Regions from separate parts of the Mesorhizobium sp. DCY119 genome, predicted to be linked through region 2. Evidence: predicted binding sites of a transcription regulator. Region 2 holds the regulator's gene; each other region holds the start of a gene.
What was found. The regulator LexA, encoded in region 2, represses DNA repair genes until DNA is damaged. The targets are predictions, from matches to a motif close to TGTTCNNNNTGTGTTCNG.

Region 1: a site for LexA is predicted at 2,605-2,622, ahead of uvrA (excinuclease ABC subunit UvrA). Genes of this name have one in related genera too.
Region 3: a site for LexA is predicted at 3,061-3,078, ahead of DZG07_RS04500 (helicase-related protein). Genes of this name have one in related genera too.

Annotation. Positions count from the first base shown of each region.
Region 1 is NZ_CP031834.1:2,818,367-2,823,514, forward strand. It holds gene uvrA (excinuclease ABC subunit UvrA) at 1-2,452, opposite strand, end outside; gene DZG07_RS13755 (dual specificity protein phosphatase family protein) at 3,281-3,871, shown strand; gene ssb (single-stranded DNA-binding protein) at 4,082-4,609, shown strand; gene DZG07_RS13765 (MarC family protein) at 4,705-5,148, opposite strand, start outside.
Region 2 is NZ_CP031834.1:2,962,893-2,968,040, reverse strand. It holds gene gltX (glutamate--tRNA ligase) at 1-1,419, opposite strand, end outside; gene DZG07_RS14445 (hypothetical protein) at 1,615-2,079, shown strand; gene DZG07_RS14440 (hypothetical protein) at 2,064-2,672, shown strand; gene lexA (transcriptional repressor LexA) at 2,693-3,412, opposite strand; gene glp (gephyrin-like molybdotransferase Glp) at 3,586-4,791, opposite strand; gene moaC (cyclic pyranopterin monophosphate synthase MoaC) at 4,792-5,148, opposite strand, start outside.
Region 3 is NZ_CP031834.1:942,963-948,110, forward strand. It holds gene DZG07_RS04485 (acetyl-CoA C-acetyltransferase) at 1-560, shown strand, start outside; gene phbB (acetoacetyl-CoA reductase) at 714-1,436, shown strand; gene aqpZ (aquaporin Z) at 1,543-2,232, opposite strand; gene DZG07_RS04500 (helicase-related protein) at 3,229-5,148, shown strand, end outside.

The DNA of each region.
Region 1 (5,148 bases), 140 kb from region 2:
CCCCTTCCTCGACCGTCATTTCCAGCACGTCGGCGATCGACTTGCCCTTGAAGGTGACGTCCAGCGTCTCGCGATTGTAGCGCTTGCCGTGGCAGACGTCGCAGGTGACGTAGACGTCGGGCAGGAAGTGCATCTCGATCTTAATGACGCCGTCGCCCTGGCAGGCTTCGCAGCGGCCGCCCTTGACGTTGAAGGAGAAACGGCCGGGCGCATAGCCGCGCGCCTTGGCTTCCGGCAGGCCGGCAAACCAGTCGCGGATCGGCGTGAAGGCGCCGGTATAGGTCGCCGGGTTCGACCGCGGCGTGCGCCCGATCGGCGACTGGTCGATGTCGATGACCTTGTCGAGGAATTCCAGCCCCTCGATGCGGTCATGATCGGCCGGATGCTCGCGCGAACCCATGATGCGGCGCGAGGCGGCCTTGAACAGAGTCTCGATCAGGAAGGTCGACTTGCCGCCGCCCGAAACGCCGGTGACGGCGGTGAAGGTGCCGAGCGGGATTTCGGCGGTGACGTTCTTCAGATTGTTGCCGCGCGCGCCGACGATTTTTATGCGCCGGCCCTTCTTCATCTCGCGACGATGCCGCGGCATGGAGATTTCGAGCTCGCCGGTGAGATATTTGCCGGTGATCGAATTGGGGTTGGCCATGACTTCGGCCGGCGTGCCTTCGGCAATGACATTGCCGCCATGGATGCCGGCGGCAGGGCCGATATCGACGACATAATCGGCGGTCAGGATGGCGTCCTCGTCATGCTCGACGACGATGACCGTGTTGCCGAGGTCGCGCAGGTGCTTGAGCGTGTCGAGCAGGCGGGCATTGTCACGCTGGTGCAGGCCGATAGACGGCTCGTCGAGCACATAGAGCACGCCGGTGAGGCCCGAGCCGATCTGCGAGGCCAGGCGAATGCGCTGGCTTTCGCCGCCCGACAGCGTGCCCGAATTTCGTGCCATGGTCAGATAATCGAGGCCGACATCGTTGAGGAAGCGCAGGCGCTCGCGGATTTCCTTGAGGATGCGCACCGCGATTTCGTTCTGCTTGTCGTTGAGCGAGGCCGGAAGGTCCTCGAACCAGCCATTGGCCTTGCGGATCGACAGCGCCGTGACCTCGCCGATGTGCTTGCCGGCGATCTTCACCGCCAACGCTTCAGGCTTCAGGCGAAAGCCGTTGCAGGTCGGGCAGGGCGTGGCCGACATGAAGCGCTCGATCTCCTCGCGCATCCAGGCCGATTCCGTTTCCTTCCAGCGGCGCTCAAGGTTCGGGATGACGCCTTCAAAGGTTTTCGTCGTCTTGTAGGAGCGAAGCCCATCGTCATATGTGAAGGCGATTTCGCGCTCGCCGGTGCCGCGCAGGATCGCTTCCTGCGCTTCAGCCGTCAGGTCCTTGAACTTGTCGCCGAGCTTGAAGCCATAGACTTTGCCGAGCGCTTCCAGCGTCTGCGAATAATAGGGCGAGGTCGATTTAGCCCATGGGCTGACGGCGCCGTCGCGCAGCGAGACATTGTCGTCGGGCACGATCAGACTGGCGTCGATGGCGCGCTGGTTGCCCAGGCCGTCGCAGGCCTGGCAGGCGCCGAACGGATTGTTGAAGGAGAAAAGCCGCGGCTCGATCTCCGGAATGGTGAAGCCGGAAACCGGGCAGGCGAATTTTTCGGAGAACAGGATGCGCTCATGCGTCTCGTTCTTCGACTTGTTGACGGAATCCTCGCCGGTCTGGCTGGCGTCCAGCGGTTTGTCGGCGAATTCGGCGACGGCCAGCCCATCGGCGAGCTTCAGCGCCGTCTCGATGGAATCTGCCAGGCGCGTTGCCAGATCGCCGCGCACGACGACGCGGTCGACCACGACATCGATGTCGTGCTTGTACTTCTTGTCCAGTGCCGGAACATCGGCGATCTCGTAGAAGACGCCATCGACCTTGACGCGCTGAAAACCCTTCTTCAGCAGCTCGGCCAGTTCCTTGCGGTACTCGCCCTTACGGCCGCGCACCATCGGCGCCATGATGAACAGGCGCGTGCCTTCTTCCAGCGCCAGCACGCGGTCGACCATTTGCGAAACCGTCTGGCTCTCGATTGGCAGACCCGTCGCCGGCGAATAGGGAACGCCGACGCGCGCGAACAGCAGACGCATATAGTCGTAGATTTCGGTGACGGTTCCGACCGTCGAGCGCGGATTGCGCGAGGTCGTCTTCTGCTCGATCGAGATAGCTGGAGACAGACCGTCGATCTGGTCGACATCCGGCTTCTGCATCATCTCGAGGAACTGACGCGCATAGGCCGAAAGGCTCTCGACATAGCGGCGCTGGCCCTCGGCATAGATCGTGTCGAACGCCAGCGACGACTTGCCCGAGCCTGAGAGGCCGGTCATGACGATCAACGAATCCCGGGGAAGGTCGAGATCGATGTTTTTCAGATTGTGTTCGCGCGCACCGCGAATGGAAAGATATTTATGATCGGCCATGCCGGTCCGCCGCCTCAATTCAAGAAAACTGTTGGATTGGCCCGTCTGTCCGGCCATCCCGTCATGTAGGTATTTTTGCCGCTCTGTCGAGGGACGCCCAACCCTCTCCGTCAGCAGGGTTTAGCCGCCTTTGCCCGCGGGGAGCAAGCGAAAAGAACAAAGGCCGAACACGCTCCTGACATATTGTGCATAAGCCATATGGCTTTGTTACAGGCCGATCACATTTTTGCCGGCAAGGCTTCGCGCGGTTGACGCCGAAAAATCGAAGGAGCAGACTTCCTATGTCATCTGGAGCCGAGCATCCTTCGATGTTCTTCGCAGCCGGTAGGCGGTTTGCGAGACGCCGCAAACCAGCGAATAAGCGCTTTGGAAGACTTTGGAGAAACTGACAGAGGAGCGAGGTATGACCCCACCTGACAGTCCCAAATGGCTCTGCAAATGCGCGGAGCCGCGCCAGGCATAAGTGCCCGGGCTTGCCCGGCAGACTGTGACCTGCCGTCCCCAAAAAAGAAAATCAGAGACCACTAGTCGGATCGTTGGCTGAAGCCGCGTAGCATCCGAAAGCAAAGCCGGTAAAACACTCCCGGCAGTTGGCAAAAATGTCATCAAAGCCTCGACCGCTCTTGAATGAGCGGCGAGGCTGTTTTCATGATCCCGACAGACATCCCGTCGAAAACGCAGTTTGACGCCACAATAACAAATCTCCGCCGCCGTGCCGCCTCACGGCTAACCGCGATTTGCCGCAATCGCTGAGGAAATGGCGCTCGCCAATGCCGACGTCCTTTTTCATCAAGACGAGGCATCGCCCGGTTTCGCGAGGCCTTGAGTATGACGGTGTTTGGGAAGCGGTCAGTGCCTGTGCGGGCGGGTGCCTGGATTGCGGCGGCTCTCGCACTGCCTCTGTTGGCGCTTGGTGCATTCCTTTGCGATCTGCAGCTTTCCGGAAATTTCCATACGGTCGTGCCCGGCGAACTCTATCGCGCAGCGCAGCCGACGCCGCGCCAGCTGCAAGAATACGCCGATAAATACGGCGTAAAGTCCGTCATCAACCTTAGGGGGCCGCATGATGGGTTCGCATGGTACGAAGCGGAGAAGGCGGAAAATGCGAAGCTCGGGATCAAGCAGATCGATTTTCGCGTCAGTTCGATCACCGAGATGGACAGCAAGGAGATCGCCAGGCTTGTTGCGATAATGCGCCAGGCGAGGAAACCGCTGCTCGTTCATTGTCAGTCGGGCGCTGATCGCAGCGGATTGGTTTCGGCGCTCTATCTGGCCGCGGTCAGCGGTGTAGATATCAAAGAGGCGGCGCGCCAGCTTTCAATCAGGTACGGGCATTTTTCGATGCCTTTCAGCCGTACCTACGCCATGGACCTGACTTTGGAGGCATTTGGTGCCGCATCCGCTCAACCCAGCAGCTAAGTTTCGATAATTGCGGCTTTCGGTTGAAAAAGACGTGAAATCGGATGGCGGCGCTTGAAATACGGTGAATTGCTGTATAGAACAAAATGAGAACAAACAACTTGTGGACAGAGCCTGAATTTCATCCCCGTTGTGGCCGGGATGGTGTCTATGGGCTAAGGTGTACCGGCAAATTTGCCGATTTTGTTAGGATAAGCGCGGAGCGGTGTCATGGCGGGTAGCGTCAATAAAGTCATTCTGGTTGGTAATCTCGGCGCGGATCCGGAAATCAGGCGGTTGAACTCGGGTGAGCCGGTCGTCAACATTCGTGTCGCCACCTCCGAAAGCTGGCGCGACAAGAATTCCGGCGAGCGCAAGGAAAAGACCGAGTGGCACAATATCGTCATCTTCAATGACAACCTCGCCAAGGTCGCCGAGCAGTATCTGAAGAAGGGCATGAAGGTCTATGTCGAGGGTCAGTTGCAGACCCGCAAATGGACGGACCAGACCGGCAATGAGCGCTACACGACCGAAATCGTGCTGCAGAAGTTCCGCGGCGAATTGCAGATGCTCGACGCGCGCGGGCAGGGCGGCGACGGCGGGCAGGTGAGCTATGGCGGCGGCGGTGGCCGTGGATCGGATTTCGGCCAGTCCGGCCCGAACGATGATTTCAACCGTGGCGGTGGCGGCGGTGGTGGAAACCGAGGCGGCGGTGGCGGTGGTTCGTCACGCGATCTCGACGACGAAATCCCGTTCTGAGTGACTTTTTCGCGGGGGCGTTCAACGCTCCCGCGAACCCGTTTTCTGTCTAGAAAGACTTTGCCGATAGTCTTTACGGCTGCCTTTGAAATCGATCAGCCTGCCGCCACCATTGCCTTGATGCCATCGGCAACGAACTGGACGGCCAGTGCCGCCAGGATGACGCCGAGAAGTCGCGTCAGGATCGAACGGCCGGTCTGGCCAAGCAGGCCGTCGATGCGCTCCGCCAGGATGAAAACGAGGTAGGTGAGGGCAAGGCACAGGAAGATGATGCCGACCAGTGCTGCCTGCGCGGCCCACCCCGGAAATGAGCCTGACAGCAGCACCGTCGCCGAGATGGCGCCTGGCCCCGCGATCAGCGGGATCGCCAGCGGAAATGCCGCAATGTTGTGGATGTGATCCTTGGTGATCGCTACGTCCGAAATCTTCTCCTTGCGGTCCTGCCGTTTCTCGAAAACCATCTCGAAGGCAATGAAAAACAACAGGAAACCGCCTGCGACGCGGAAGGCGGGCAGGGTAATGCCGAACACCGACAGGAT
Region 2 (5,148 bases):
ATCGATTTGATCCGAAATGCGTGCCAGGCTTTCTTCGCGACCCAGCACGGCAAGCACGTCAAACACGCCGGGAGAGGTGCTTTTTCCGGTCAAGGCGGCTCGCAAAGGCTGCGCTGCAGCGCCGAGTTTCAGCTCGTTGGCGACGGCAAATTCGCGGATCGCAGCCTCTGTCGTGGCCGCATTCCAGTCATTCACATTTTTGAGAGCGTCCAGCGCGCCACGCAAGGTCGTGCGCGGTTTTTCGCCGAGCAGAACGGCAGCTTTCTCGTCCATCGCAAGCGGGCGCGCGGCAAACAGGAATGCCGCACCGTCAGCGAGCTCGACCAATGTCTTGGCGCGCTCTTTCAGGCCGGGCAGTGCTGCCAGAAGCTGCTTCTTGCGGTCTTCGTTCAGCCCCTCGGAAATCGCCGCGCCATTCTCAAGGTAAGGCAGCGTCGCAATGAAGATGTCGAGCAGATCTGCGTCGTCCATCTTGCGCATATGGAGGCCGTTCAGCGCCTCCAGTTTCTGGAAGTCGAAGCGCGCCGCACCCTTGTTGACGTCATCGATGTCGAACCACCGGATCATGTCGTCGAGCGACATCACCTCATCGTCGCCATGGCTCCAGCCGAGGCGGACGAGATAGTTGCGCAACGCCGCCGGCAGGTAGCCCATGGCGCGGTAAGCCTCGACGCCGAGCGCGCCGTGGCGTTTCGAAAGCTTGGCGCCGTCCGCGCCGTGGATCAGCGGGATATGCGCCATGACAGGCACATCCCAGCCCATGGCGTTGTAGATGACCGTCTGGCGCGCAGCGTTGGTCAGGTGGTCGTCGCCGCGGATGATATGGGTGACGCCCATATCGTGGTCGTCGACCACGACTGCGTGCATGTAGGTAGGGTTGCCGTCCGAGCGGAGGATGATGAAATCGTCGAGATCCTTGTTGGGAAAGCGAACATCGCCCTGCACGCGGTCGCGCACGATCGTCTCGCCTTCGGCAGGCGCCTTGATGCGGATCGCACCCTTCACCCCGGCCGGTGCCTCGGAAGGATCGCGGTCGCGCCAGCGGCCGTCGTAGCGCGGCGGGCGGCCCTCGGCGCGGGCCTTTTCGCGCATTTCCGTAAGCTCCTCGGGCGAGGCGTAGCAATAATAGGCTTTGCCGGCGCGCACCAGTTCCTCCGCTACCTCGCGGTGGCGCGGCGCGCGCTCGAACTGCGATACCGGCTCGCCTTCCCAGTGCAGACCGAGCCAGGCAAGGCCGTCCAGGATAGCTGCGGTCGCCGCATCCGTGGAACGCTCGCGGTCGGTATCTTCGATGCGCAGCAGCATCGTGCCGCCGGTGTGGCGCGCATAGAGCCAGTTGAACAGGGCCGTGCGGGCGCCGCCGATATGCAAATAGCCGGTGGGCGAGGGGGCGAAGCGGGTAATGACTGTGTCGGACATAGGATTTCCAGAAGGCAGGGACGGGCCGGCGAGAGCCGAAGATGGCACGCATGGCAATTTGGTAGCGTTCATGTAGCATGGCTGGTCAGGGGTGCAAGGGGCAGGGGCAAGCCGAGAACGGCGCGAGGTGCGCGCGCGCCGGCCAGGCCCCGAATTGGGGAAACCTGGATGGCGCGCGAGACATCCACAGGCGAGGTGAGCGAGCGGGCGCAATTTGCCTATCCGCTCGACGCGCCGCTTGTTTCGCCTCCCTCGCGATTACCATCAGCCGAACCGGCTCCGACACCGCTGGCACCTTGGAAATCTCGACCGCCGCTTCTGCCGGCAGCCTGGCGCAAGAAGCTTCAGGTTGTCCCGTCGCGCGCACGCGCCACGCGCTCCTTCGCGTCGGCAATCGTCCTGGAACTTGAGCGCGGCACGCCGTTTCTTCTCGTTCCGGTGTTTCTGGCGCTCGGTGCCATCATCTATTACGGGCTCGAGGCTGAGCCGGATTTCCTGCCGATGTTTGGTGGCAGCGCCGTCCTGTCAGCTTTGCTTTTGCTGCTGCCTTCGCATCAACAGTTGTTCCGTTTTGCGGCGGTGGGGGTGTTGATCTGCGTCGTCGGCCGAACGAATTCACCATCGAAAACTGGAAGCGGGCGCTGTTGTCGGAATATCTGATCAAGCCGGTCGATACGATCAATGATGCCGGCAAGAAAAGGTCGAGCCGGGCTGGGCGCCGTAATTCACCAACCGACGCGTCCTTCGATGATTCCGCGGAAATTGAAGCGGCCGACCTTGCATCAAGCGATACGGCCGTTTCGTCGGGACAATCTCGCGAAAAGCCGGTGAACTCGCTCGCTGCTGGTTTCGATTGCCATAACGGTCTGTGTCTGGCGACGCACAGATCGGGCGCAATCATCGCTCACGCTGCCGATTGGCGTTCCGCGCGACGCGCGTGCGACTATGCCAGCCTCATCGTGATCGACGACGCGACTGCCGAGGATGTCTGCGAAGACGCCGTCCCGCTGGTTGTCACCAAGCGCGAACTGGCCAAGTTCGGCAGCGCCGCCGTCTATCTCTATGGCGACATTTCGGATCGTCGTGCCGAAATTCGTTTCGCGCTGACACAACCATACCGCCCCTGGCATACACAACGAGCATTTTCTCGAGAGGCGAGAGGACTGCCGCCTTATCAGCGGAGAGAAAGTAAGCCGGCGAACAATCAGTTAAAAAAGTCGAGATACTCAAATTCGCGAAGCGCCAAACCATAGTCAGGCGCTGCCGCGTGTCGTCAATAACGCCGGATCAATCCCACCAGCTTGCCCTGGACCTTCACACGGTCAGGTCCGAAAATCCGCGTTTCATAGGCTGGATTGGCGGCTTCCAGCGCAATGGAAGCGCCCTTGCGGCGGAAGCGCTTGAGCGTGGCTTCCTCTTCATCTACCAGCGCAACGACGATTTCGCCGGGGTTTGCCGTATTGGCATTGCGGATGATCACCGTGTCGCCGTCAAAAATACCGGCCTCGATCATCGAATCGCCTTTGACTTCAAGCGCATAGTGCTCGCCGCCCATGATCATCTCCGGCGGCACGGAGATTGAATGCGTCTTGTGCTGGATGGCTTCGATCGGCACACCGGCAGCGATCCGGCCCATTACGGGGATCGAAACGGCGGAGCCGACATCATCATTCCCGGCTACAGGGCCGCGCGCAGGTTCCGGGGGGCGTCGACCTAGGCTGCCCTCGATGACGCTCGGCGAGAATTTCGCGCGCTGCGGTGCCAGCCCGGGGGCCATGGAGTCGGGCAGGCGGAGAACTTCGAGTGCGCGAGCGCGATTCGGTAGCCGGCGAATGAACCCGCGCTCTTCAAGAGCAGTGATCAACCTGTGGATGCCGGATTTCGATGCCAGATCGAGCGCTTCCTTCATTTCATCGAAGGAAGGCGGGATTCCCGCTTCTTTCATCCTCTCGTGGATGAACATTAGAAGCTCGTGTTGCTTGCGCGTCAGCATGGCCACCCCCGAAGAATCAAACCAAAAACAAAACCAGAACAAACACTATCTGTTCCATTTGTGTTCTGCAACCGTTTAAATTTTAATGAATATCTTAAGGTACTGGAAACAATACGCGAACGCGCCGATATTGGAACCAGTCGATCGGATATGTGCCGATCGATAGGCCTGACCTAGCGAATCCTCAGGACGGTGCATGGCGCACCAGCCTCGGCCGCCGGCGCAAAAGGTTCGCGGATGATCAACGCATTGGCCTCGGTGAATGTCCTCAGCATTGAGGAATCCTGGATCTCGAACGGCGTCGCTACGAGCCCGGCATCGTCGTCTCGAAGAACGGCGCGCACATAATCCTGGCGCAGATCGTTGGCCTGCATTGCTGCGCCGAGGAAAGCCTCATGGATATCAGACACATGGTGCCGCCCGCCAAGTCGCGACAGCAGCGGCTTCAGGAACAGATGCGAGCAGACAAGACTCGCCACCGGATTTCCGGGCAAGCCGATGCAGCGGGTGTGCCCGAGTCGGCCGAACATCAGCGGCTTGCCGGGCCGCATAGCGATCTTCCAGAAATCGAGCTTTACGCCTTCGCTGGTCAAAACGTCGTGGATGAAGTCGTGATCGCCGACGGATGCGCCGCCCAGAGTCACGATCACGTCTGCGCCGGCCTCCATGGCTCGCTTGATCAGCGCCGCGATGGCCTCCTTGCGATCGGGCGCGATGCCGAGGTCGAGCACCCTTGCGCCAACCGATTCGGCGATCGCTGCCACGCCGAAGCTGTTCGAGGCGATGATCTGGTCGGGGCCTGGTTCGCTGCCCGGCGGCAAAAGCTCGTCGCCGGTGGCGATGATCGCCAGCAGCGGCTTTTTCACGACGGGAAGGCGAGGGTGGTTGGCCGAGGCTGCAAGCGAAAGCGCACCCGCGTCCAGGACCCTGCCTTTGTCCAGCAGCAGGTCGCCTGTGGAAAAATCGAGGCCCCGGCGCCTTATGTGGCGACCGGCATCCACCGTTTCGGTGACCTCTACGGTTCTGCCATCGAGCTTTCGGGTGTTCTCCTGAATGACGATGGTATCGACACCATCCGGCATCGGCGCTCCCGTGAAGATGCGGACGGCCTGACCCGGCTCTACTTTGCCGGCAAAGCGCCGCCCAGCCGGAGCTTCGCCGATAACGTGCAGCGTTGCCGGGACATTGGCGACGTCAGCACTGCGCACCGCATATCCATCCATGGCCGATGCGTCGAACGGCGGTTGCGTGCGCAGCGCTCGTACAGGTTCGGCCAGCACGCGCTCGGCAGCCTCGGCCAACGCTACGGATTCCGCGTTGCCGGGACCGGCGCCATCTAGCAGTCGCTGTAGGGCCTCGGCGACCGGAAGGAGTGCCATCTATGCGTCCACCCGGTAGTCGCCGGATTTGCCGCCGGTCTTCTGGACCAGCCTGATGCCGGAAATGACCATGCCGCGATCGACGGCCTTGGCCATGTCGTAGATGGTCAGGCAGGCGACGGAAGCCGCCGTCAGCGCTTCCATTTCGACACCGGTCTTGCCGGTGACGCGGGCAAGTGCGGTCACGCGCAGGCCGGGCAGGGAATCGTCAGCTTCGATGTCGACCGAAACCTTGGTTAGGAGCAGCGGGTGGCAGAGCGGGATCAGCTCATGTGCCCGCTTGGCCGCCATGATGCCGGCGATGCGGGCGGTGCCGAGCACATCGCCCTTCTTGGCATTGCCATCCCGGATCAGTTT
Region 3 (5,148 bases), 2.0 Mb from region 2:
GCAAGGGCGACACCATCGTCGACCAGGACGAATATATCCGCATCGGCGCGACGATCGATGCCATGCAGAAGCTTAAACCCGCCTTCGACAAGGACGGCACGGTGACTGCCGCCAACGCGTCCGGCCTGAATGACGGTGCCGCCGCTGCCGTGCTGATGACCGAGGCCGAAGCCGAGAGGCGCGGTATCACCCCGCTTGCCCGCATCGTTTCCTGGGCGACCGCCGGCGTCGACCCATCCATAATGGGCACGGGGCCGATCCCGGCATCGAAGAAGGCGCTGGAGAAGGCCGGCTGGTCGGTCGGCGATCTCGATCTCGTCGAGGCCAACGAGGCTTTTGCGGCTCAGGCCTGCGCGGTCAACAAGGGTCTCGGCTGGGATCCGGCCATCGTCAACGTCAATGGCGGGGCGATTGCCATCGGCCACCCGATCGGAGCATCGGGCGCGCGTATCTTCAACACGCTGGTCTTCGAAATGAAGCGCCGCGGCGCCAAGAAGGGCCTCGCCACGCTGTGCATCGGCGGCGGCATGGGCGTGGCGATGTGTGTTGAGGCGATTTAGGAATCTAGGGGAATAAGAGAATAGGGCAGTAGGGGAGTAGGTGGAAGTAAACAGTAAGCGATTAGCCTCAGAGTGAATGCCACTCCTTGCTTCCCCTACTGCCTTACTCCCCTATTCCCCTACTCCCATAAAAAATAAGAGGAGGAGCACTTCATGACCAGAACAGCACTCGTCACCGGGGGATCGCGTGGCATCGGGGCGGCGATCGCCGTTGCGCTGAAGAATGCGGGCTACAAGGTTGCCGCCAATTATGCCGGCAATGACGAAGCGGCGCAGAAATTCACCGCCGACACCGGCATCAAGACCTACAAATGGTCGGTCGCCGACTACGACGCCTGCGAGGCCGGGATAAAACAGGTCGAGGCCGATCTCGGGCCGGTCGATGTTCTGGTCAACAATGCCGGCATCACCCGCGACGCACCTTTCCACAAGATGACGCGCGACCAGTGGCGCGAGGTCATGGAAACCAATCTCAACGGCGTCTTTAACATGACGCATCCGCTGTGGAACGGCATGCGCGAGCGCAAGTTCGGCCGCGTCATCACCATTTCCTCGATCAACGGCCAGAAGGGCCAGTTCGCGCAGGCGAATTATTCGGCGGCCAAGGCCGGCGATATCGGCTTCACCAAGGCGCTGGCGCAGGAAGGCGCGCGCGCTGGCATCACCGTCAACGCCATCTGCCCCGGCTATATCGCGACAGACATGGTCATGGCGGTGCCGGAAAAGGTGCGCGAGTCCATCATCGCGCAGATCCCGGTCGGCCGGCTCGGCGAGGCCGTCGAGATCGCGCGCTGCGTGGTGTTCCTGTCATCCGACGATGCCGGCTTCATCACCGGCTCGACGATTACCGCCAATGGCGGGCAGTATTTTGTGTGAGGTTGGGTGCTGCCACGTCGCCAGAGGCATGGCTGACGACCGTTGATGTTGGCAAAAAAGAAAACGGCGCCCGAGGGCGCCGTTTCCGTTTGATCTGCCGCAAAAATCACTCGTCGCCGAACAGCGACTTGTGGGCGATGCCGGCGAGGATGGCGCCGACGATCGGGGCGACCCAGAACAGCCAGAGCTGCTGCAGCGCCCAGCCGCCGACGAACAGCGCCGGACCGGTGGAGCGCGCCGGGTTGACCGAGGTGTTGGTCACCGGGATCGAGATCAGGTGGATCAGGGTCAGCGCCAGGCCGATGGCGATCGGCGCAAAACCTGCCGGAACGCGTTTCGTCGTGACGCCGAGGATGATCATCAGGAACATGAAGGTCAGCACGATTTCGATGACAAGGGCTGCACCCATCGAATAGCCGCCCGGCGAATGCTCGCCATAGCCGTTCGATGCGAAGCCGCCGGAAAGCGAGAAATCCGCCTTGCCGCTGGCGATGAAGTACAGGATCGCCGAGGCGACGATGGCGCCGATGACCTGGGCGATGACATAGGGGACGAGATCCTTGGCCGGAAGACGCCCGGCCACGGTGAGGCCGACGGATACGGCCGGATTGAAGTGGCCGCCGGAAATCCCGCCCACGGCATAAGCCATGGTGAGGACCGTCAGGCCGAACGCAAACGCAACGCCAAGAAAACCAATACCGAATTGGGGGAAAGCGGCGGCAAGAACGGCGCTGCCGCAACCGCCGAAGACGAGCCAGAAAGTACCGAGGAACTCGGCGAAGAGACGTTTGGACATGGTAATACCCTCCTAGTACCAATGACCTAGAAGATTCACGAAATCGGGCACAACGCAATGGCGAGACATGCGGTGGGGCCTGCCACTTCAACGATTGTCACAGCTATTTACGTTGGGGCAGCCTTTGCGTTTGCAAAGCTGTGCCGGAACGGGGCATTTTGGTTAATTCCCGCCGCCCGGTCGGCATGCCGGAGCGACGCCGGCAGGGGATAATTGTGCCTCGCCGGACAAGCCTCACCATATGCTGTGGTGAACAAACCGGGAAACGACCGCCATCAGCGATTCGTCGCTGCTTCGTTCTTCCTTTGAGCGGAACGTTAACGGAAATGCTCGCCGCGGGACGCTCCATGGTCATTTCCGCTTAAGCATCTTTACGAAAGCCTTAATGCACGAGCCGCGCCTTCGGCCGGGCAAGTGGTGCGCCGGGTAAAGGTTAACAACAGTAGCGAAAAAGGCGTAGTCGGGTGAATACGCGTTCCTGCATGTGGATGCTGAATCGCTGTCAAGTCCCACATGTTGCGTCGAACAAACCGTGAATCCAGCTAAATCAGTGATTCGTCGCCGATTCGTTCCGTGTTTGGCCGGAACGTTAATTTCGGGACACGCGAGGTCGGATGTTCTCGATGTGAAATTCTATAAAATATAATAAATTCAATCTGTTAAACGTTTCTGGCACCATCCAGCCGGCAAAAGGTTAATGCCGAGGGACGAATCCCGAGCCTGTCGAATTTCAGCGATTCAGCATGTGGTGAGATTCGCCGTGACTCAGGCTACATGTGGGGGTGAACAAAAGCTGAATCTGCTGGAGTCAGCGATTCGTAGCCGATTCGTTCCAGACTCGTTCCACCTCTTAATTTTCGCGAAAATTCAGGCTTTCGTTTCCGCGCCCAAGTGCCTATCTGTCGAAACGAACGTGCTTGCCCGGAAATTGCCGCGATAGCCGGCCAGTCGGGTCTTTCGCGACAAACCGCGCCAGAAAGGCCGCCACCGCCGCCGATGAACATTCATCCCAAACAGAATGACCCGCTCGTGCTTTCCGGCCGCGACGTGACGGCCGTGCTCGGGCCGACCAACACCGGCAAGACGCATCTGGCGATCGAGCGCATGGTGGCGCATGAAAGCGGCATCATCGGCCTGCCGCTGCGGTTGCTAGCGCGCGAGGTCTATGGCCGCGTCTGCGACAAGGTCGGTGCTGCCAAGGTGGCGCTCGTCACCGGCGAGGAAAAGATCCTGCCGCCCGGCGCCAAATATTCGGTCTGCACAGTCGAGGCGATGCCGCGCGAGACCAATGCCGCCTTCGTCGCCATAGACGAGGTGCAGCTTGCCGGCGATCTCGAGCGCGGCCACATCTTCACCGACCGTATCCTGCATCTCAGGGGCCGGCAGGAGACGCTGCTGCTGGGCGCTGCCACCATGCGTGGCATTCTGGAGCGGCTGCTGCGGGGCGTTTCGGTGGTCACCCGGCCGCGCCTGTCGCATCTCGCCTATGCCGGTTCCAAAAAGCTGACGCGTCTTCCCCGGCGCTCGGCCATCGTCGCCTTCTCGGCCGACGAGGTTTATGCGATCGCCGAACTGATCCGGCGCCAGCGTGGCGGTGCTGCCGTCGTGCTCGGAGCGCTCTCGCCGCGCACCCGCAATGCGCAGGTGGCGCTCTACCAGTCCGGCGACGTCGATTACCTCATTGCAACCGACGCTATCGGCATGGGCCTCAATCTCGATGTCGACCATGTCGCCTTCGCCCAGAACCGCAAATTCGACGGTTTCCAGTTTCGCGATCTTACCGCTGCCGAGCTTGGCCAGATCGCCGGCCGTGCCGGGCGGCATCTGCGCGACGGCACTTTCGGCGTCACCGGCCAGGTCGATCCGCTTTCAGACGAGCTGATCGAGAAGATCGAAGGGCATGAGTTCGACCCGGTGAAGGTGCTGCAGTGGCGCACGTCGCAGTTCGATTTTTCGAGCCTTGATGCACTCAAGCGCTCGATCGAGACGACAGCGCCCGTCGAAGGGCTGACGCGCGCCTTGCCGGCAGTCGATGCGCAGGCGCTGGAGCAATTGTCGAAGGATGCCGACATCCGCGCGCTGGCGACAAGCCGCGACCGCGTCGCGTTGCTGTGGGAGGTCTGCGCGCTGCCGGACTATCGCCGCATCGCGCCGGCGCAGCATGCCGACCTCATTTCCTCGATCTTCGTCGATATCGCCGATCGCGGCCATGTCGACGAAAATTACATGGCCGAACAGGTGCGCCGCGCCGACTCGACCGAGGGCGATATCGACACGCTTTCGCACCGCATCGCCCAAATACGGACGTGGACCTATGTTTCCAATCGGCCTGGCTGGCTTGCCGATCCGGCACATTGGCAGGAAAAGACGCGGGAAATCGAAGACAGATTGTCGGATGCGCTGCATGAACGGTTGACGAAACGCTTCGTAGACCGCAGGACTTCCGTCCTCATGCGCCGCCTTAGAGAAAATACAATGCTTGAAGCCGAAATAAGCCCAACCGGAACGGTCCTCGTCGAAGGCCACCATGTCGGGGAATTGCAGGGGTTCCGTTTCACCGCCGACCAGAGCGCGGCCGGTGAGGATGGCAAGGCCATCAAGGCGGCAGCGCAAAAGGCGCTCGGCGTCGAGTTCGAAACGCGCGCGGATCGCTTCTCGGCCTGCGCCAATGGCGATCTCGCGCTTGGTTCCGACGGCACGCTGCGCTGGATCGGTGCGCCGATCGGCACGCTGGTGTCGACCGACGACGCGCTGCGCCCGCGCGTCATCCTGCTTGCCGACGAGCAACTGACCGGCCCGGCACGCGACAAGGTCGCCGTGCGCGCCGAACGCTTCGTCAATTTCCAGATCGATACGCTGCTCAAGCCGCTGCTCGATCTGAAGAACGCCGAGCAGCTTTCCGGCATCGCGCGCGGC